2 regions of the Aliiroseovarius conchicola genome follow, and region 1 is predicted to be linked to the other one. Evidence: riboswitches for the same ligand, from Rfam matches in the RefSeq annotation. Region 1 holds a riboswitch; the other holds the start of a gene.
The links. Region 1 has a riboswitch for glycine ahead of V6N04_RS12740 (D-amino acid dehydrogenase). Riboswitches for the same ligand answer to the same signal wherever they lie in the genome.
Positions count from the first base shown of each region.

Region 2: it holds a riboswitch for glycine, as region 1 does, so the genes downstream of both, gcvT (glycine cleavage system aminomethyltransferase GcvT) here and V6N04_RS12740 (D-amino acid dehydrogenase) in region 1, are expected to answer to the same signal.

Region 1 is NZ_JBGEHL010000007.1:59,471-65,737, forward strand. It holds gene V6N04_RS12720 (4'-phosphopantetheinyl transferase family protein) at 1-461, shown strand, start outside; gene V6N04_RS12725 (TetR/AcrR family transcriptional regulator) at 811-1,326, opposite strand; gene V6N04_RS12730 (alcohol dehydrogenase family protein) at 1,401-2,447, shown strand; gene V6N04_RS12735 (DUF6151 family protein) at 2,726-3,271, opposite strand; glycine riboswitch at 3,569-3,654, shown strand; glycine riboswitch at 3,655-3,757, shown strand; gene V6N04_RS12740 (D-amino acid dehydrogenase) at 3,789-5,042, shown strand; gene bhcB (beta-hydroxyaspartate dehydratase BhcB) at 5,042-5,989, shown strand; gene bhcC (3-hydroxy-D-aspartate aldolase BhcC) at 6,024-6,267, shown strand, end outside.
Region 2 is NZ_JBGEHL010000001.1:366,154-372,420, forward strand. It holds gene V6N04_RS01805 (M90 family metallopeptidase) at 1-360, opposite strand, end outside; gene V6N04_RS01810 (MATE family efflux transporter) at 545-1,963, shown strand; gene V6N04_RS01815 (gamma-glutamylcyclotransferase family protein) at 1,934-2,500, opposite strand; glycine riboswitch at 2,572-2,660, shown strand; gene gcvT (glycine cleavage system aminomethyltransferase GcvT) at 2,813-3,937, shown strand; gene gcvH (glycine cleavage system protein GcvH) at 3,965-4,324, shown strand; gene gcvP (aminomethyl-transferring glycine dehydrogenase) at 4,415-6,267, shown strand, end outside.

The DNA.
Region 1 (6,267 bases):
CTGGGCATGGGGCCGCACAACTGTCATTTACCTATGGTCCGCTTGGCAAACCTGAGCTTGTTTCATCGGGGGTCGAATTCAATCTCTCGCACAGTCAGGACACTGCTGTAATAGCTGTCTCGTCATCGGGGCCGGTTGGCATCGATGTCGAACGTATCGATCGATCTGTTGCCGTCAGCGACGTTGCCAAGGTCTGCATGACACCACGCGAACAAAATGTTTTGCAGGATCTTCTACCCAACAAGCGGTGCGAGAGGTTTTTTGATTTCTGGACCGCAAAAGAAGCCAGAATGAAGCTAACTGGGGAAGGGATGTCATTATCGCCGACCTCGATCTCACTTCAACTGACCGATGGCAGGCCGACCGGTTATGACACTCCTCAGTTACTTGGCGCACAGCTCGCCTATATCCCTCTTTCGGACGTAAGAGCCAGGTGTTGTGTCTGCTATACTTGTAATTGATGAAATGGTCGGGTGATTTACCGGTAATCACTCCATTCGCATAAACAGCCGGCCACGAAAATACCTGGCAAGGCCGGAGGAAATAATACGACGCTTTGGGCAAGCAGCCTGATACGTAGTACAGCGATTGCGTTCGCCATCCCTGTTGGAGCTCCTAATTGATGAGACTGTAAATGCAATGAAACCAGCCACCTAAGCCTTCGAGTTACCGAGACTCGTAAACTCGCCAGTTCTCAACCTATCTGGCGAGAACCAGCCGTTCGTTTAATGTGCAGAGAATGGCTGCAAAGAGCCCAAAGTGTTCGATGCTGCGGGTGGTTTGAATGGTTACTTTGGAAATGCCTTAGCGTTATACATGTACGGCCTCAGCCAAGTGTGCAAGTCGCTTTGCGCTGGTTAATGCTGCTTCCTTGGATAATGGCCAAGATTGGGTCAATCCCTCAATAATTACCATCAAATCGCTGGTGCTCACATCGGTTCCTGCCATTGCAACCGTCATCTGTGAAACCTCCGCCTTGTGCTGTTCCAACAACATGCGAAGGTGCGGGTCATTTGGGGCTGAGGCAACCGCTGCGTGGAACAAGCAACCGTGGCTTGCCTCTATCCGCATCCAGTCCGCTACGCGGTCGAGGGTCATGCTCATGCTCTGCAGCGATGATCCGGCGGGGTCGCCAAATACATGGATCAGATACCGTTGATGCCGATGTTCTAGCGCCAATCGAATCATAGCGTCACGAGACGGGGCATATTTGTACAGGGTGCGTAAACTGACACCCGCGGCGTCGCGCAAGTCTTCGACGCTGGGTTCGGCGAACCCCTGCGCAGCAAAAGCACGTTCCAATCCGCTTGCGATCTTGTTCGTCATTTCGTTCATGCTTGACGAAGTAGAGTAGTCCCTCTACTCACGCAAGTAGAGGAAACGTTCTACTGGAGACCATCATGGCCCTTCCCAACTTGATGTGTGGCGCTGTTTTGATCGGCCATGGTGGCCCTGAAATGCTCGAATGGCGCAATGACCTACCAGTCCCAAACCCGGGCGCAAACGATGTGATTGTCCGCGTGGGTGCCGCAGGGGTGAACAACACCGACATCAATACTCGTACCGCCTGGTATTCTAAGGGCGATGCCGAGGATGCGGATGCTACTTGGTCTGGCAAGCCTTTGGAGTTTCCACGCATTCAAGGTGCGGATGTGTGTGGCGTGATTGTAGCCGTTGGGTCTGGAGTCGCTGAAAGTCGTGTCGGCGAGAGGGTTCTGATCGAACCTTGCCTTCGCGTTGCTGATGGTGTCGAGCTAACCCCGCCTTGGTACTTCGGATCGGAATGTGATGGGGGGTTTGCCCAATATGCACGGGTCGACACCCGCCATGCTCATGCGATCAAAAGCGATCTTACCGATATTGAACTGGCTTCGTTCCCCTGTTCCTACTCCACCGCAGAAAACATGCTTACCCGCGCCAACCTTCGGGAAGGCGAGACTGTTTTGGTAACTGGTGCATCAGGCGGGGTAGGTTCGGCCACAGTGCAATTGGCTCGTGCACGTGGAGCAAAGGTGATTGCAATCACCAGCCCCGCCAAGATGGACACTTTGATCGATCTTGGTGCGGAACGGACATTGCCTCGTGACGCCGATCTGGTCACCGAATTAGGAGTAGGTAACATCGACGTTGTGGTGGATTTGGTGGCAGGGTCCAGTTGGTCGTCGCTGCTGGATGTTCTGCGTCCTGGTGGCCGCTATACCGTGGCCGGAGCGATAGGTGGTCCTATGGTCGAATTGGATGTTCGTACACTCTACCTCAAAGACCTCAGCCTATTTGGCTGTACAGTTTTGGAGCCAGAGGTTTTTGGCAACCTCATAGGGCACATCGAACGATCCGAAATCAAACCACTGGTCGCGGAGGTCTTCGCGCTGAGGGACATAACCGCTGCGCAAATGGCCTTCGGTGACAAGGGTTACACCGGTAAAATCGTTCTGGAGGTGGACTGAAAGAAGCAGACATTCAGTTGGCAATGATCAATTGCTGCTTTGTCCCGCACATCGGGCCTAAAAAGCTGAAATGCTGCGCTGGCGACGAATGACCGCTCTGGTGAAGCTGTGCCGTATCGTCACGCCTGAGGTCAGTGACCGGAATGGGCCGAAGTACGACGTATCATCAGCGTTGATAGCAGATGATGGGGGACAGAAAATAACGACAATGGAATGCAACTGAACCAGGTAGTTCTAGTTGACCGATATGCCGGCACCTCGACGATAGGCATAAGCAATCAATCCGGCAGCGAAACATGCGTGGCGATCGGCTTACCGACATCATCGAAAAGCGGGTTTCGTCGCCAGCCACCGGACAGCCGTGACCTGAGGGAGCGCACGGCAAATTTCCTTAAGAGGCGGCCCTGTCCATATTTTGTATCTGGTACGCAGCCCTTGGCGAATTTCCGGAACACGCGTATCTCAATCGGTGGCAACGTATCTTGCTTGGAAAGGTATGCAGTCTGGAGCGTCAGAAACGGAATGGCGCGTGTCGGCAACGTGTTCGCGAGCGGAGTGTGACAGCATGTCGTGAACCATCGAGCTGGTCCTTTGTCTGTCATCTTCGTCCACACGACCTTATCCGCACCTTTCGCGAACTGCGCGGCCTCTGGCGCGACCTGATAAAGATCACAGCCGCCGCATTCATCAAGGATATCTCTGGCGCCAAGACGCGTGGCGAAGCCGCGGCAGCTATCGCAATAGCAAACGACGCGGGTGCCGCCTTCGGGCGCAACAGTGAGCGCGACTTGGCCGCATTTGCATGTCCATGTGGTGGTACTCATGCGTGAGAGGATGACAGCCGGGGCGGTCAGAAGGAAGGGGATTTCTGCCTATTGGTCCGGCTTTCGACGATGCGGCATGGGTCTGCCGGCATCCCGACGCTGAAGCTAACAAAAAAAGGTGTCATGCACGAATGGCCGCAATGCCAATGCTGCAAGTTGGGGCACGGCTCATCGTTCGACTGTAGGCAGTCCTCGCGCGTTCGATCCACAATGTCTACACATTACACTTTCTCGGGATGCTTAGGGTGACATAGAAATCAATAGAAACGTGTTTACAATCCGGGAAAAGTTTCCTATAAGGGATTCGCGGGAGAGCTGCATTCTGTAGCGCCGAAGGAGCAACCGCCCCGGAAACTCTCAGGCTTCAGGACCGCGCAAGAAACTAGAACTCTGGAAAGTGAGGTCATTGGACCTCCGCCCAAGGTGTAAGCACTGCTTCATTCTGAAGTCGTGTGAAACTCTCAGGCCAATGACAGAGGGGGCACTTATATTCGCGGCTAACGCGAGGAGAGGTGCCATGAAAGACAACGCCAAAGTCGCCGTCATCGGGGCCGGTATCACCGGTATCACGACCGCCTATCAGCTTGCCCGAAAGGGCGCGGATGTTACTGTTTTCGAGGCGAACCCTTATCCGGCTATGGAAACCAGTTATGCTAATGGTGGGCAATTATCGGCGTCCAATGCGGAAGTCTGGAACAGTATCCCAACCATGATTAAGGGCGTTCAGTGGATGTTTTCATCTGGCGCGCCCCTACTGATGAACCCCAAGCCGTCGTGGCACAAATATTCTTGGCTGGCGGAATTCGTCGGTGCCATCCCGAACTACGAAGCCAACACTCTTCAGACCGTGAAGTGGGCGATAGATGCACGAAAGCAGCTATTGGAGATGGCGGGGGCGGAGAGTATCGATTTTGATCATGAAGAAACCGGTATCCTGCATTTCTACGAGACAAAAAAGCAGTTCGAAGTTGCGGAAAAAGTTACTGCGCTTTTGAAGAAGGGAGGTCTGGAACGCCGCCCTGTAACAGTAGAAGAGATCAGCAAGATCGAACCCACCCTCAAAGGCGACGTCTATGGAGGGTTCTTTACGGAAAGTGATTTCACCGGCGACATTCATAAATTTACCAGCGCCCTTGCAACTGCTTGCATAAAGCGCGGGGTGGACATGCGCCTGTCGACTGTTGTGGAAAAGCTGCGCAGTGACCATGGAAAAATTGAATTATTTAGTCGGATCGATGACAAGAACGTCAGTTCCTCTCCTGGTCAGCACAAAGAGGTATTTGACCAAGTTGTTGTTTGCGCTGGTGTGCATTCTCGCAAGTTTGCAGCCATGTTGGGGGATCGACTGAATGTGTATCCGGTCAAAGGCTACTCTATAACCGTGAATCTTGAAGACGAGGCTAATCAAGCGGCAGCCCCGATGACCAGTCTGCTGGATGACAATGCCAAGCTTGTTACCAGCCGCCTTGGCAAGCGCCGCTTCCGGGTTGCCGGGACAGCAGAGTTCAATGGTTACAGCAAAGACATCGTCTGGAAGCGCATCGACCCTATGTTGAAATGGTGTCACCGACATTTCCCGGACATGAGCACAGAGAGCTTTGTGTCGTGGGCAGGCTTGCGTCCAATGATGCCAAACATGCTGCCCCGAGTGGGCAAAGGGAACCGACCGGGCGTTTTCTATAACACCGGGCATGGGCATTTGGGCTGGACCTTGTCGGGGGCGACTTCGGACATCGTATCAGAATTGGTAATCACTGAAGGGGCAGCATAATGAACATTCCAAGCTATCAAGACATGTTGCAGGCGCACGAGCGCATTCAGCCTCATATTCGTAGAACGCCAATCCGAAGATCAAATTACCTGAATGAGCTATCCGGCGCTGATCTGTTCTTCAAATGTGAGAACTTTCAAGAGCCCGGCGCGTTCAAGGTGCGCGGAGCCTGCAATGCAGTGTTCGGGCTAACAGATGCGCAGGCAGAGAAAGGCGTAGCGACCCATTCTTCGGGCAATCACGCGTCGTGTTTATCTTATGCCGCCATGCTGCGCGGAATTCCATGTAATGTGGTTATGCCTCACACGGCACCGCAGGCCAAAAAAGACACGGTTCGTCGCTATGGCGGTTTGGTCACGGAATGTGAGCCCTCGACTACGTCGCGGGAAGAAACCTTTGCCAAGGTCCAGGCAAAAACGGGAGGTGACTTTGTTCACCCTTATAACGACCCGCGTGTAATTGCTGGACAAGGGACATGTGCAAAGGAGCTGGTTGAGCAGGCGGGCGACCTTGATATTGTTGTGGCACCGATTGGGGGTGGCGGCATGATCTCGGGCACCTGCCTAACGCTATCGACCCTGGCGCCCGAAACGCAGATTATTGCGGCAGAACCCGAGCAAGCCGATGATGCCTATCGAAGCTTCAAAGCTGGTTACATCATTGCCGATGATGCCCCCAAGACAATTGCCGACGGGCTGTTGGTTCCGCTTAAAGACCTAACCTGGCATTTCGTATCAAACCACGTCACCGATATTCTGACTGTTTCAGAGCAAGAGATTATCGATGCGATGAAGCTTATCTGGAAGCACCTGCGCGTGGTGATGGAGCCTTCAAGTGCGGTGCCGTTTGCTTCCATCCTAAAGAATAAGGACCGCTTCGCTGGCAAACGCGTCGGCATCATCCTGACCGGCGGTAACGTCGATCTAGACAAACTGCCCTGGCTTTGACCCCAACAAATTAAATCATAAACGGAGACCCGCAATGAACAAACCTCTGAACCTCAATGACTTTGACGTAGGCTATGACATTCCTGCTAAGCCCGGAATGGATGAGGCCGACATCCAGACGCCATGCCTTATTCTTGATCTTGATGCACTTGAGCGGAACATTAAAAAGATGGGCGATTACGCAAAAGCCAACGGCATGCGCCACCGAGCTCATGGCAAGATGCACAAATCTGTCGATGTTCTGAAGCTGCAACAGGATTTGGGTGCTGCGGTGGGCG
Region 2 (6,267 bases), on a different contig from region 1:
GCGCGACTTGAAAGCTCCAGGATAGATCAGGATCGTATAGAGATTTTTGTACCAAGTATCGGTGTTTGCAACCAGCAGACAGGCTTGTGTCGCAATCGACAATCGCATCTCTTCGGTCACCTCCAAACCATCACACCCGATAAATTCGATCTGATGCAAAAACAGGGAAATTTTGCCCTCGAGTTTGTCACGCAACTCGCGTGGAAGCCTGTTTGTCAGCGGGACCTGCGCGCCAATAACGGCGCGTTGATGATCGTTTAGCGGTGTGGACAATAGCTCTGCACGAGTTTGTTTTCTTGACCAATATCGATAGCCGAACACTCCGGCAATCAACACCAACACGCTAAGAAAATAGATCATTCACACACCTCAATTCGGCCAGACATCCTATACCGACCTAGTTAAGTACTTTTTTAGCGATTGTCAGTGCATCGGCGCTGATGTCAGCTAACCCATGCATAAATGCACAATGTCTGTTCAAAATCGCCTCTGGTGATCTTTTGTTCCGTCAGGCAGTCTGATCGAACCAGTGTAAGGACAGATTATGACAAGTAGCGACAGTACAGACACCGCCCAAGCAGCATTCCTAGAAGGCAGCTTGATGCGCCACATCACGGTAATGTCGCTGACGGCGTCGGTGGGCCTAATGGCCATTTTTCTGGTCGACCTGGTTGATATGATCTTCATTTCGATGCTGGGCCACAAGGAACTTGCAGCCGCGATCGGCTATGCTGGCGCGATCTTGTTCTTCACTTCGTCCTTCGGGATTGGCATGTCGATCGCAGCAGGCGCACTGGTTGCGCGCGCGCTGGGTGAAGGCGACGCCCATATGGCCCGACGACGAGCAGCAACAGCACTTTTTTACGGCGTGATCATCGGGGTAATTTTTGCCGCAGTTGTCTGGATCTATGTACCCGAACTCTTGGGACTCGTTGGGGCATCGGGTGAGACACTCGATTTGGCCACCACATATCTTCGGATCATTCTGCCCAGCCTGCCAATCCTGATTGTCGCAATGATCGGAGGCGCTATTCTACGCGCGCACCGCGACCCCCGAAGGGCAATGATGGCCACCATTTGGGGAGGTGTCGTGAACGCCGTGCTTGATCCCATTCTGATCTTTGGCCTAGACCTTGATCTAACGGGGGCTGCCATCGCATCAGTCTGCGCGCGCATCACTATTGCGGTCGCCTCGATCTATCCTGTGATGAAACACCATGGCGGGTTGGACCGTCCCTCAAGCGACGAAATTCGCGTGGATCTTCCCGCGCTTATGACAATCGCCGTACCCGCGATCTTGACTCAGTTCGCAACCCCTATTGGACAAGCCTATGTCACCCGTTCCATGGCGGAGTTCGGAGAGGACGCCGTCGCCGGGATGGCGATCATCGGCCGTTTGATTCCTGTTTCGTTTGCCGTGATTTTCGCTCTGTCTGGTGCCATTGGGCCCATCGTGGGCCAAAACTTTGGCGCGGGTCGATTAGATCGGGTGCGAGGAACGATCAGGGACGGAATGATCTTCGTCCTTGTGGTCACCGTCTCTATCAGCCTGATCCTGTATTTAGCTCGCGCGCCCATCGCTAACCTTTTCAATGCAGAAGGCCCCGCCCGCGAACTGGTGTATCTGTTCTGTGGACCATTGGCACTGGCTTGGTATTTCAACGGAGTGATCTTTGTGACCAACGCAAGCTTCAACAATCTCGGCCACCCCTTCTATTCCACATGGGTGAACTGGGGGCGCCAGACCTTGGGAACGATCCCCTTGGTTCTGCTCGGCGCGACCTATTGGGGCGCGCCCGGGGTGCTGATTGGACAAGCCGTTGGTGGTTTGATTTTTGCGGGGATCGCCCTAATCCTATCGGCAAGGGTGCTGCGCATGGCAGAGCAAGGTCAATGCGATACCACACAGCAACCCTACCAGCGCCAATCGCGCCTAATCTCGCTGTTTAATTACCGCAGATAGTCGCGAGAGCCCTTCATCAACGACGCTTAACTCCTCGTCAGTCAAGACCTGTGCGCGGGGATAGATGGGCGCGGCGCGGTCATCAATAATTGGCGCATGCCAGCCCTCGGTCGTCTCGAAGAAATGAACTGCGCCGTCCAGTCCAAACTCGGTCAGGTACCCCTGCACAACCACGTCGATATAACTCAGAAGAACCGGGTTTTGATCTGTTGGCGAATGATGCTCCCCTTGCGCAATCGCATAGATCGCGACGTCGAGGTCGCCGGCGTTATGACGAAGCTCCCGCCCCAGCGGTACGCGGGCATAAGCGCGCTCGCGTTCATCCAGCGCAACCCAGTCTGAACCCGGAACAGACGCTATCAAGCCCTCAATATAATCGTCTCGATCTGGCACCGCAGTCAGATAGCAAATGTCGCGCGAAGGTGAACGTCGCCAAGCGCGGCGCCACCCGTTGACGCGCGCGGGTTGGGCGTTCTCATACGCATGTGTCCGCCGGTTCACCAACGAGCCATAACCAAAAAAATACGGGTCTTGCATGGGGTTAGACTGCAACCGCATACAAAAGTATTCAACCTCTTGCCCCAAACAATTTTGGACGCTAGGTTAGCGACATCGCATCGGGAGAATCTGGCGAAAGCCGGTGCCGAAGGAGCAACCGCCCTGGTAAACTCTCAGGCCCACGGACCGACGCGGCGCATAGGACTCTGGAGAGAGGCACTGACGTGCCCGCCGAAGGGATAACGATCTCAGGCGCACAGGACAGAGGGGGCATCATTGGGCGTGTAAGCGTTCGAACGATGTCGGGCGCATGGCTTCCATAGCATTCCGACGACAGATGGAGGAATGATCATGGGTGCATCCCAAGACGATCTGAAACGGACGGGTCTTTATGACCTTCACGTAGAGCTTGGCGCCAAGATGGTGCCGTTTGCTGGCTATGAGATGCCCGTGCAATATCCGCTGGGTGTTATGAAAGAGCATCTGCACACCCGCGATGCCGCAGGCCTGTTCGACGTCAGCCACATGGGTCAGGTGATCCTGCGCGGTGACAACCCCGCTTTGTCGCTTGAACGCATCGTACCCCAATCTGTTGTCGCCCTTGCCGAGGGTCGCCAGCGCTATGGTCTGTTTACCAATGACGATGGTGGCATTCTTGACGATCTGATGATTGCCAACCGCGGCGACCATTTGTTCCTTGTGGTAAACGCCGCCTGCAAAGACGCCGACATCGCCCATATGCGTGCGCATTTGACCGATTGCGAGATCGAAGTGATCGACGACCGCGCGCTGCTGGCCTTGCAAGGTCCCGCCGCTGAGGCCGCATTGTCCAGCCTCGTGCCCTCGGCCGCAGATATGAAGTTCATGGACGTTGCCGTGACCGACAGCGATTTCGGAGAGCTTTGGATTTCGCGATCAGGCTACACCGGCGAAGATGGCTACGAAGTCTCGGTCCCCGAAGCGAACGCCGAGGCGTTTGCCCGCGCCCTGATCGCAATCGACAGCGTAGAGCCGATCGGACTAGGCGCACGCGACAGTTTGCGGCTTGAGGCTGGCCTTTGCCTGTATGGCAACGACATCGACACAACCACAACACCGGTTGAAGCGGCGCTCGAATGGGCCGTGCAGAAAGTGCGTAAAACCGGAGGCGACCGCGCAGGCGGCTTCCCCGGTGCCGACCGCATCCTGCCCGAGTTTGACAACGGCGCAGGCCGCCGCCGCGTGGGCCTTCTGCCCGAAGGTCGTGCGCCAATGCGGGCCGGTACGGAACTTTATGCGTCAGCGGATGCCGACACCCCGATCGGACAAGTTACGTCGGGCGCATTTGGCCCATCGATCGAGCGCCCGATGTCTATGGGCTATGTCAGTATTGACCACGCCGATACCGGCTCTAAGATTTTTGGTGATGTGCGCGGCAAGCGCCAGCCCGTCACGGTCGCGGACATGCCGTTCCGCCCCGCCACCTATAAACGTTGACCCCAGAATACCAGCAGGAGACACCAAATGAAGTACACCGAAGAACACGAATGGCTGCGCGAAGAAGATGGCAACTACATCGTGGGCATCACAGCCCACGCCGCCGAGCAATTGGGCGACGTTGTTTTTGTTGAGCTGCCCGAGGTGGGTGACACCGTCTCGAAAGATGACGAGATTGTCGTAATCGAAAGCGTTAAAGCGGCATCAGACATCCTTAGCCCACTGGACGGCGAAGTCGTCGAAGTGAACGAGGCCATCGTGAATGAGCCGACAAAGGTCAACGAAGATGCCGAGGGCGAAGCCTGGTTCTTCAAGATCAAGGCGTCCGACACCAGCCCATTGGACGACTACATGGACGAAGCCGGATACAAAGATTTTATCGGCTAAGTTCGGGACTATTCCCGATTTCTGAATTGCGCGGGGGCTTTGATGGCCCCTGCCCACCCAACATGCCCTGACCCCGAACGGAGAACCGCCATGTCGTTCACGCCCACCGGTTACAAACCCTATGATTTCGCCAATCGTCGCCATATCGGCCCCTCGCCCAAAGAAATGGACGAGATGTTCGAAGCCGTTGGCGTCAAGGATTTGGACGACCTGATCAGTCAGACCGTCCCTGACAGCATTCGTCAGAAAGAAGCTTTGGATTGGGGGCCTGCCCTGTCTGAACGCGAAGCGCTGCACAAAATGCGCTATGTGGCTGTGAAGAACAAAGTCATGCGCTCGCTGTTGGGGCAAGGCTATCACGGGACGGTTACGCCGCCTGCGATCCAGCGTAACATTCTGGAGAATCCGGCATGGTACACGGCTTACACGCCCTACCAGCCCGAGATTTCGCAGGGCCGACTTGAAGCGCTTCTGAACTACCAAACCATGATCTCCGACCTAACAGGGCTCGAGATTGCCAACGCGTCGCTTCTGGACGAGGCCACGGCCTGCGCCGAAGCGATGACCATGGGCCAACGCATCGCCAAGTCGAAAGCCACCAAGTTCTTTGTGGACGAGGCTTGCCACCCACAAAACATCGCAGTCATGAAAACCCGTGCGGCCCCTCTAGGCATTGAGATCGTCATCGGCGACCCCGAAACCGATCTCGTACCCGAAGACGTGTTCGGCGCGATCTTCCAGTACCCCGGCACCTTCGGTCGCGTGCGCGATTTCACCAACCAAGTGGCAGCTCTGCACGCTGTGAAAGCAGTGGGCATCGTGTCGGCTGACCCACTGGCGCTGACCGTCTTGAAAGAGCCGGGCGCAATGGGGGTCGACATTGCTGTCGGATCATCCCAGCGCTTTGGTGTTCCAATGGGCTTCGGTGGCCCACATGCCGCCTATATGGCGACCGCCGACAAGCACAAGCGCAACATGCCGGGCCGTTTGATCGGTGTGTCGGTCGATGCGCGCGGCAACCAAGCCTATCGCCTGTCGCTGCAAACGCGCGAACAACACATCCGCCGCGAAAAGGCGACTTCAAACGTCTGTACCGCGCAAGCTTTGCTGGCGGTGATGGCCGGATTCTATGCCGTGTTTCATGGCCCCGAGGGTCTGAAAGCCATCGCGCAGGACGTGCATCTGAAAACCGTTCGCCTGGCCAAAGGGTTGGAGGATGCAGGCTTCACCATCACCTCCAAGCACTTCTTTGACACGATCACCGTGCATGTCGGCGCGCTTCAGAACACCGTTCTGAAATCCGCCCGCGAAGAAGGCATCAACCTGCGCCCGGTTGACACGGAATATGTTGGGATCACACTGGACGAAGCCACCCGCCCCGCTGTGATCGAAGGCGTCTGGCGCGCTTTCGGCATCAATCGCGCATACGACGACGGCGATAATGAATACCGCCTACCCGATGACATTCTGCGCACATCAGAATACCTCACCCACCCGGTCTTCCACATGAACCGGGCCGAGACTGAGATGATGCGCTACATGCGTCGTCTGGCGGATCGTGATTTGGCGCTTGATCGCGCTATGATCCCGCTTGGGTCATGTACCATGAAGCTGAACGCCGCCGCCGAAATGATGCCGGTCAGCTGGCGTGAGTTTGCTTACATCCACCCGATGGCCCCTGAAAGTCAGGTCGAAGGCTATGCGGAAATGATCGCGGATCTGAAAGAAAAACTCTGCCTGATCACCGGTTATGACGATATGTCGATGCAGCCGAACTCTGGCGCGCAGGGCGAATATGCAGGGCTTTTGACCATTCAGGCCTATCATCGTGCCAATGGTGAAGGTGATCGCAACGTCTGCCTGATCCCGATTTCGGCGCATGGTACCAACCCAGCGTCCGCTCATATGGTCGATCTGGATGTCGTCGTGGTGAAATCCGCCGA